Regions from separate parts of the Cutibacterium acnes genome, predicted to be linked through region 2. Evidence: predicted binding sites of a transcription regulator. Region 2 holds the regulator's gene; the other holds the start of a gene.
What was found. The regulator HrcA, encoded in region 2, represses chaperone genes, less so after heat shock. The targets are predictions, from matches to a motif close to TTGGCACTCGNNNNNNNCGAGTGCCAA.

Region 1 (4,665 bases), 480 kb from region 2:
CGTGCACAAACTACCAGCCAAAATCAGGCCTTGGGCCAACAAAATCGCAGATGTTCTTGAGCAAACAGAGATATGAGAAAAGGCTCCTATTATTTTCACCTTGGGTAAAGCCGGGATCCCGTACGACGTTGCCAAGGCGGCTGCAGATTGGATCATTTTCTTCCTAGGCTGAGGTTCGACGTGGTAGTATCTAAGAAATTCGATGATTTGCTGGGGATGTTAGGCGCAATTGTCTTTTTTCTCGTCATTGTTATTCTTGTTATGGCCCCCTTCATTATGATTCCAGCGTTGTTCGCCTTGGTGTTTCAGGAGTGCTATCTAGATTCGCCGTGGACATGGGAGACTGTTGTCCTGGGCGGATTAGTGCTGTTTGCACTGGGGATGGGTGTTTCCCTGCTCATGGGGGTGTTGGCGAGGGTCGTCGCCCCCTTGACTCATCCTGTGGTCAACAGGGTCTTTAAAGAGATTCTTGAGTTCCTTGTGCTTTGGTGGTTTTATTCCACTCTCATGCACCCGACTAGCTATGCTTTTTGGGCGAGCATTGTGGTGATGATTATGATCACTGTTACCGAACCCATTCTCGATAGGGCCATCGAACGACAGAAGCACGCCCCCAACCAACCTTGACCCGGTAGGGCGCTGAGTGCTTTCTGCGCGCCAAGAAACCCATGCTGGGTTTCTACTGTTGTGGCGAACACAACCCGATATCTTCGTAGTTGAGGGCGGTAGACGATGCAAGCGGTGTGTCTTGACGAGCTCGGTGTGGTAGCCGAATCCTCAGGCCATTACCTGTTCCCATTCGTCGCGGTGGTTCAGCATCGTGTGCGCGGCTTCTTGGGCGGCCTTGATGGAATGGTTGGCTCCCCATCCGCACTGCACTTCGTTAGCAGCGGGGGTGGCGTCGAGCTTGAGGATGTCGCGCAGGGTGGTCTCGACAAGTTCGCATGTGCCTGGGACATCCGGTTCTCCGATCATGATGAGGTAGAACCCGGTCTGGCATCCCATCGGCCCGAAGTCGATGACGGCGTCGGAATGGTTTCGCACGCACTCGGCGAAGGAGTGCTCCAGGGAGTGCACCGCAGGCATGTCCAGATGTTCCTTGTTGGGCTGGCAGAACCTCACGTCGTACTTGGTGAGGGTGTCGCCAGCGGGTAGGTGCTTGACGTCGGCCACACGCACGAATGGTGCTGCCACCTTGGTGTGGTCCAGGTTGAAACTTTCGACGTTCATTTTGTGTGCCATGAACCCATCCTCTCGCATCGACACGAATCCCACACGGGCAACCAGCCAGCTGTGGTTAAAGCCCGGCGGCAGCAATAAATCCGTCGCAGTCTCCGTCAATTTGTACCCGTTCACCAGCCGGAATCCAGACGGCCTGACCGCGTACGATCTCGTCAGTTCCATGAGAGCCTGAACAGACCGCATACCCATCCGTAATGAGGAGTATTCGAGCTAGCTCGCTTGCCGGCATCATGGCGGGGCAGGTGGTGTCGAGGTCGAGCTGCCAGAGTCGGAACTGGTCGTCAATGCCCGGGAATACGCGCATTCCCGGGTCTACCTCCTCCGCCGCAATGATCCGTGGCTCCTGGGTCTGGAACGAGACGATTTGGATGAGGGAATCGATGTCAATGTGCTTGTTGGTGAGTCCGCCCCGCACGACATTGTTGGAATCGGCCATGATCTCAATGCCCGTGCCCGATAGGTATGAGTGCATGAGTCCCGGGGGTACAGACAGCGCCTGGCCCGGTTTCAGGTGAACTCGATTGAGCATGAGCGCTGCCAGGATCGAGGGGTCCCCGGGAAAATACTCGTCGAGCTCGACGGCGGTGCGAGCGAACTCTCCCAGGGGTGTGTCCTCTCCTACGTGGTTGACGGCTCCTGAGACCACCTCGGTGACGATCTGACGCCGTACGTCGTCCCCCGCGAGGCAGTTGAGGAAGGTTTCGGCAAGGGCGGCCGAACCGGAACGTTCGGTCAGCGATCCCAACACCGGGTCAGTCGGGGTGAGGACCTCTAGCTCATCGAACAGCTGACGGGTCTCGTGCGGATCGCGGAATCCGCACAACCCCTCAAAATCGCTGAGGGCGACGAGAATCTCGGGCTGGGGCCAATCGTCGACGAAGGTGCGGTGGGGGTCGTCAACGCCAATGCCGTCCTGGTTCTCTCGAGCGAATCCAGCCCGTGCCATCGCGGCGTCAGGATGAGCTTGCAGACTTAACGGGTGGTAGGCCGAGAGGATTTTGAGGAGAAAGGGTAAGCGGGCACCGAAGACTTTTCGGCTGCGATCACCGAGTTCGTCAGGGTGAGCGTGGATGTAGTCGGTGAGCGGTATGCCATCGAGGGTCGACGGCGAGGTCTCATGGGCCCCGAGCCAGTATTCGGCCCACGGCTTTCCGTCAGCCTCTTTTCCGAGGATGTCTGGGATCGCATCGTAGGAGCCCCAGGAGTACGTCCGAACCGTTCCGGTCAGGCGTTTCATAATGTGCCTCTCGTCATGTGCATCGTTGCCGACGTCGTAGGTGTCATCTGAGCAGTTGTGCGCTACGGGAGCGGCGTTGCTGGCTGCGAACCCGCTGAAGTCGTCCCACCAGGGACGGCGCGTACTGGGCGGCCTTTTCGTCGTCGATGAGCTCGTTGAGTCGCAGGTGGTATCGGGGGGACGATAGGCCGAGGCTGTCGCGAATGGCGGTCTCCTTGTCAACGCTCAGACTCCCGGCTTGCCAGGACTCCTCAAGATCCAAAATCGCGCGATCCGAGGCGCACAACTCGGCGGACTCTGCGGATTCGGGGGTGATGGAATCTGACACAGTGCCAGTTTAGGGGCCATCCCGGCATAAACGGGTGGGTGACGTTGCGGGCCCCGTCGTCATCGTTGGTAGTACGACTGGACATGTTCCGCTCACGAACTCTTTGCACTCGCTGGGTGTGAGTGCTAAACATGTCATTGGCACTCGACAAGCGAGAGTGCTACCGCCCGGATTGGTGTTGCGAGCGCCGGTACGAGTGGTCCTCCCGGTGATGAGATCACCAGATCGTCCGTCGCGGGCATCACGGGGAATCACAATGCGGGGTCGCTCCCGCCACATCAATCTGACGTCCACGGGCTACCAGGCCCACCGGAGCGGAGGAATCCCCTAAACATGGCAAAGCTCATCGAATTCAACATCGAGGCCCGCCGCGGGCTCGAGGCGGGCATGAATACCCTCGCCGACGCGGTCAAGGTCACCCTCGGCCCCAAGGGCCGCAACGTCGTTCTCGAAAAGTCGTGGGGCGCTCCCACCATTACCAACGACGGTGTCTCCATCGCCAAGGAGATCGAGCTCGACGATCCCTATGAGAAAATCGGCGCCGAGCTCGTCAAGGAGGTCGCCAAGAAGACTGACGACGTCGCTGGCGACGGCACCACTACCGCCACCGTTCTGGCGCAGGCCATGGTTCGTGAAGGCCTGCGCAATGTCACCGCTGGCGCTAACCCGATGGGCCTGAAGAAGGGCATCGAGGCCGCCGTCCAGGCTGTTAGCGCTCGTCTGTCCGACATGGCCATCGACATCGAGACCAAAGACCAGATCGCCTCTACCGCCTCCATCTCGGCCGCCGACCCCACCGTCGGCGAGATTATCGCCGAGGCCATGGACAAGGTTGGTAAGGAAGGCGTCATCACCGTCGAGGAGTCCAACACCTTCGGCCTGGAGCTTGAGCTCACCGAGGGCATGCGTTTCGACAAGGGCTACATCTCGCCCTACTTCGTGACTGACACCGAGCGCATGGAGGCTGTCCTCGAGGATCCCTATATCCTTATCGTCAACTCCAAGATTTCATCGCTGAAGGATCTCCTGCCGGTCCTTGAGAAGGTTATGCAGTCGGGCAAGCCGCTGTTTGTCATTGCCGAGGACGTCGAGGGTGAGGCCCTGGCTGGCCTCATCGTCAACAAGATCCGCGGAACCTTCAAGTCTGTCGCCGTCAAGGCTCCAGGCTTTGGCGATCGTCGCAAGGCTATGCTCAATGACATCGCCATCCTGACTGGTGGCCAGGTTATCTCCGAAGAAGTTGGCCTGTCCCTCGACGCGGTGACCCTGGACTTGCTGGGTCGCGCTCGTCAGGTTGTCGTCACCAAGGACGAGGCCACCATTGTCGACGGTGCCGGGGATTCCGAGCAGATCGCCGGCCGTGTTTCTCAGATCCGTAAGGAGATCGAGAACTCCGACTCCGACTACGACCGCGAGAAGCTGCAGGAGCGCCTCGCCAAGCTCGCTGGCGGCGTTGCCGTCATCAAGGTGGGCGCTGCTACCGAGGTTGAACTCAAGGAGCGCAAGCACCGCATTGAGGACGCCGTGCGTAACGCTAAAGCCGCCGTTGAGGAAGGCATCATCCCTGGTGGTGGTGTCGCCCTGCTGCAGGCCTCCAAGGCCGCTGAAATCGAGGGCCTGGAGGGCGACGAGCTCACCGGTGCACAGATCGTTCTGGCCGCGTGCACTGCCCCGCTCAAGCAAATCGCTATCAACGCTGGTCTTGAGGGCGGCGTCGTGGCTGAGAAGGTCGCTGGTCTGCCCGCAGGACAGGGCCTCAACGCGGCCAATGACGAGTATGTCGACATGGTAGAGGCCGGCATCATTGACCCGGCCAAGGTGACCCGTTCGGCTCTGCAGAACGCCGCGTCCATCGCGG
Region 2 (4,665 bases):
TTTAAGCCTGGTCCGGGGCATCGCCTTGGCGTGTTGGTTGACCACCTCGTTGCCGACACCAAAGAGTCACGGGTAGCGGACGAAGTACGTCGTGGTGGGTATAGCGAGTATGTCATGATTACCGGTCATCGCTTTATTGACATCTGGCAGGCCATCAAACCTCAACGAATTGGCCGTCAAGAATGGCCTGAGGTCCCGATGGACGAAGACTTCAAACTCGGCACCCTGAAGCGTCTGGGCCTGCCTCACTCGACCCAAGCTGACGTCGGTAAGGCCTGGCAGGCCATGCTGGCACGAGTGCGCGACTGGCACGATTTAGACCCCCGCTTTAACACGGAGATGGAGAAACTTATCGATTTCGTCACGCGTGACCATGTCGACGAGCTGGACAATGGGGAGATGGCATGAGTATTGACGTCGACACGGTGTCTGACCTCATCCGGGATGTGAGTGCCAGGGTTATCGATCCCCGGTTCCGGACCCTCCACGATCATCAAATCCACCAGAAAAAGCCCGGGGACTTCGTTACTGATGCCGATCGTCAGGCCGAGTGCGAGCTGGGTGCCGCTGTGACCAAGTATGCCGGCGGTATTGTCGTGGGGGAGGAATCAGCCTTCGCCGACCCAACCATCCTTGATGCCGTTTCCGATGCTGACCTGGCCTGGGTCATCGACCCCATTGATGGCACCAAGAACTTCGTGCACGGGTCTGTTGATCACGGCGTCATGCTTGCTCAGCTCAGCCGTGGTGAAACAGTCAGAGGATGGATATGGCAGCCGCAGTACGGGCACATGTGGTTCGCTGAGCATGGCGCCGGAGTGACGTGCGACGGTGATGAGGTGACGCGAGGAGATTCCCACTCTCCGGTTCGTGCTGCCACCACCCATGAGGCCTACAAGATTCCCTCGCCTGTGGTGGAATGGCGAATGGCGAAATGGTGCTGCGCGGTGGATTATCCGTTGGTGTGCCAGGACGAGAACGATGTCACCGTCTATCAACACTCTTACCCGTGGGATCACCTTCCTGGCGCGCTCATGGTACGAGAAGTCGGTGGAGTAGTGCGTACTGTCGATGGGGCGGAATATGGTTCGCGAGAAACCTCCGGAAAGCTCATTGTCGCCGCCGATGAAGAGGCTTATGAGACGGTAGCCAAACTGCTGCGCTGAATCTCCTCGCTGTGGCTTTCAGGGGAGAGGGAGATGTCGGTCGGTGAGCGGGATATTCGTGGGAATTCGCTCGGCGAGCTGGGCACGCTGATTCATAACGCCGGTGGCATCTATGGGCTGGCCGTGTCCAGGAACATAGATGCCGGCTCCGTCGGTGCCCGTGATGACCGAATCGATCGCCCGTGGCCAACCACGGACGTCAGTCGTCTCGTCAGATTGTGGTTCTCCTGCGGTCTCTACGAGGTCTCCGACGAAGGTGATCTTTTCGTCGCGCACAATGACAATGAGGTCGCCGTCGGTGTGAGCCGGGCCGGGATGGATAACCTCGGCACCCAATCCTCCCAAATTCACATACGCCATAAGAGATACGGGGTGGTCGACATGGAGGTCGGGACAGTGAGCTAGCGCAGCCTCGTGCATCCACACTTCAGCATCGGTGATGCCGGGTAGGCCACCGCTGTGGTCGTAGTGGTGATGGGTGACGACGATTCGATCGACGGGGCGGCCTAGCATGCGGGCTGCTGACATCGCCAAGGTATGCCCCTGCTCGGGAGTCGATCCGGTATCGATGAGGAGGACGTGGTCCTCGCCAGCTACCAGTCCGCAAGTGACACTCCCTGGTTCAACAGAGGTTGTCCACACCCGAGGTGTGAGGGCGAACCATTGGGGAGTCTCGGGATTCGTCGACATGGCCACCAGTCTGGCACGTTTGGGGGGAATGTGCTGCCAGCGAGAGAGGCAGGAGGACCGAGTGTGAACGCGATAAGGTGGCACTCGGCACCCGAGAGTGCCAAAGTGGGATGTGCATTTGGCCGGATCGCGTGAGGAGGGGTTGTGCTCGACGACCGCAAGCTCGACGTGCTCAAAGCCATCGTCACCGATTACGTCTCCAGCAAGGAGCCGGTAGGTTCAAAGGCGCTGGTGGAACGCCACGGGTTGCGCGTTTCCCCGGCTACCGTCCGTAACGACATGGCCGTACTAGAGGAGGAGGGGTACATTACCCACCCCCACACCAGCGCCGGGCGCATCCCTACGGACAAGGGGTACCGCCTCTTCGTCGACCGCATCGCTACTCTCAAGCCGCTCTCGGCGCCTGAGCAACGAGCCATTCAGGCATTCATGACTGGGGCGGCGGACCTTGACGACATCGTGCGCCGTACTGTGCGCCTGCTTGCTCAAATCACCCACCAGGTAGCGATTATGCAGTACCCGGTGGCGACGACGGGGACGATTCGTCACCTCGAATTGGTGAGTTTGTCGACCGATCGTATCCTTATCGTGCTCATCATGTCGTCGGGATCGGTAGAGCAGCAGATCGTTGAGCTTCCGGGCCACGACGAGCAGAGTCTTGCTGCACTTCGCACCCGGCTAAATGAGACTCTCGTCGGATTGACAGTCGCTGAAGCGGCCGACTCGCTCAACCGCTTTCTTGACGACCTGGGACCGGCCGAAGGGCCTCGGGCAGCGTCGGTGATTGCTACCGTTCTCGAGATCCTTGCCGTCGACCCATCTGCTCGGGTTGTGGTCGCCGGGGTTCCCAATCTCACCGCATTCGGTGCACAGTGGGAGACAGCGGTACGTCCCGTCCTTGAGGCCCTTGAAGAGCAGGTCGTCCTTATGCGACTGCTCGGCGAGGCAACCGCGGGGGAGGCTGGCGAGGTTACGGTCCGCATCGGCGCCGAGAACACCGATGTACCTTTCCAATCGACCTCGTTAGTGGCGAGCACCTACGGTCCCGAGGATGCCTTGTCGAGTCTTGGCGTCGTCGGGCCGACCCGAATGGACTACCCCTCAACCATGGCAGCTGTGCGAGCCGTGGCCCGTTATGTGGGCCGGTTCCTGGCAGAAGGATGATTCTTGAGTAACGACTACTACGAGATTCTTGGCGTTTCCCATGATGCGAGTGCCGACGAGATCAAGAAGGCGTATCGCCGTAAGGCTATGAAACTCCACCCCGATGTTGCCGGGCCCGGATCAGAGGAGGAGTTCAAAAAGGTCCAAGAGGCTTATGAAGTCCTCCAGGATCCGCAAAAGCGCGCCGTTTTTGATCGTGGCGGTGATCCCAATGCCCGGATGGGCGGGTTCGGCGAAGGCGGATTTAGCAGTGCTGGATTCGATTTCACCAATCTTGTTGACGCCATGTTTGGTGGCAGCTCTCCCTTTGGTTCTGGTGGTGGCCGCGGCCCGCGCTCGCGTACCCGCCGTGGCCAGGACGCTCTGGTCCGAATGCGTCTTAGCCTCGCCGAGGCAGTTTTTGGCGTTACCAAGTCGTTAGAAGTCGACACCGCAGTGGTGTGCCCGAAATGCCAGGGTAAGGGCGCACAGTCCGGTTCCGAGCCTGTGACCTGCGATACCTGTCAGGGGCGCGGTGAGGTCATTACCGTGCAGCGCTCCTTCCTTGGTGATATCCGCACCAGCCAACCCTGCCCGACCTGCCATGGTTACGGTACGGTCATTCCTGATCCCTGCCAGGAGTGTTCCGGTGAGGGGAGGGTACGCACCACTCGCACGATCAACGTCAAGATTCCCGCCGGAGTGGCTGACGGCAACCGCATCCATCTCGATTCCCAGGGAGAAGTCGGTCCCGGAGGTGGTCCGGCCGGTGACCTGTATATCGAGATGACGGTCAGTCCCCATGATGTCTTTACCCGTCACGGTGACGACCTCGAGATGGTTGTCACCATCCCGATGACGGCCGCAGCGCTGGGGGCGAAGGTCCTCATGCACACGTTGGAAGCCGATCGCGAGGACTTCGCCGAGGATACTAAGACCGTCACTGTCGAGGTGCCGGCCGGCACCCAGTCCGGAACCCGGATCGTCGTTTCCGAACGAGGCGTGCCGAGGCTTCGTCGCAACGGGCGTGGTGATCTTGGTGTCACGTTCATCGTCCAGACACCGACGAAACTTGACTCCCACCAGAAGGATTTGCTGCGTCAGCTAGCTGAGGCTCGGGAAGAAACCAATGCTTCGGCGTCGGTAGAGAAATCAGGCGGTCGCGGCATGTTTTCCCGCATCAAGGAAGCTTTTGGCGGATGAGTGACCCCTGCTTTCTTGGCGAGGTCGCCGCAGCTGTGCCCGGATCGGTGGTAGAAATCACCGATGCAGAGGGCCACCATGCTGGCTCGGTTCGACGCATTCGGGTAGGTGAGACTGTTCTCGTCACCGACGGGCAGGGTCATGCCGTTCGCGGCCCTGCCATTGAGGTGACGAAGGGGTCAGTTAGCGTCGAGACCGTTGAGATCCTCCATACTCCCGCGACCACGCATCGATGGGTCGCCGTCCAAGCATTGCCGAAGTCCGATAGAGCTGAGCTGGCGGTGGCGACCCTCACCGAGATGGGAGTTCACGAAATCCTCGCCTGGCAGGCTGATCGGAGCATCGTGCGATGGAAGGGCGACAAGCAAGCCAAGGGCGTCGCGAGGTGGCAAGCGGCTGCCCGTGAGGCCACCAAACAGTCTCGACGTTTTCTTGTGCCGCAGGTAGAACTAGCGCAGACCCG

Region 1: the regulator HrcA is predicted to act here: its motif matches at 2,945-2,971, upstream of groL (chaperonin GroEL).

Annotation. Positions count from the first base shown of each region.
Region 1 covers NZ_CP023676.1:486,479-491,143, forward strand. Annotated here, with positions in the region: partial or broken gene CPA42_RS13515 (hypothetical protein) at 1-76, shown strand, start outside; gene CPA42_RS02430 (hypothetical protein) at 148-627, shown strand; gene CPA42_RS02435 (S-ribosylhomocysteine lyase) at 778-1,260, opposite strand; gene manA (mannose-6-phosphate isomerase, class I) at 1,298-2,479, opposite strand; gene CPA42_RS02445 (DUF3263 domain-containing protein) at 2,523-2,807, opposite strand; gene groL (chaperonin GroEL) at 3,141-4,665, shown strand, end outside.
Region 2 covers NZ_CP023676.1:969,863-974,527, forward strand. Annotated here, with positions in the region: gene CPA42_RS04905 (DUF3097 domain-containing protein) at 1-408, shown strand, start outside; gene CPA42_RS04910 (inositol monophosphatase family protein) at 405-1,166, shown strand; gene CPA42_RS04915 (MBL fold metallo-hydrolase) at 1,185-1,856, opposite strand; gene hrcA (heat-inducible transcriptional repressor HrcA) at 2,001-3,020, shown strand; gene dnaJ (molecular chaperone DnaJ) at 3,024-4,202, shown strand; gene CPA42_RS04930 (16S rRNA (uracil(1498)-N(3))-methyltransferase) at 4,199-4,665, shown strand, end outside.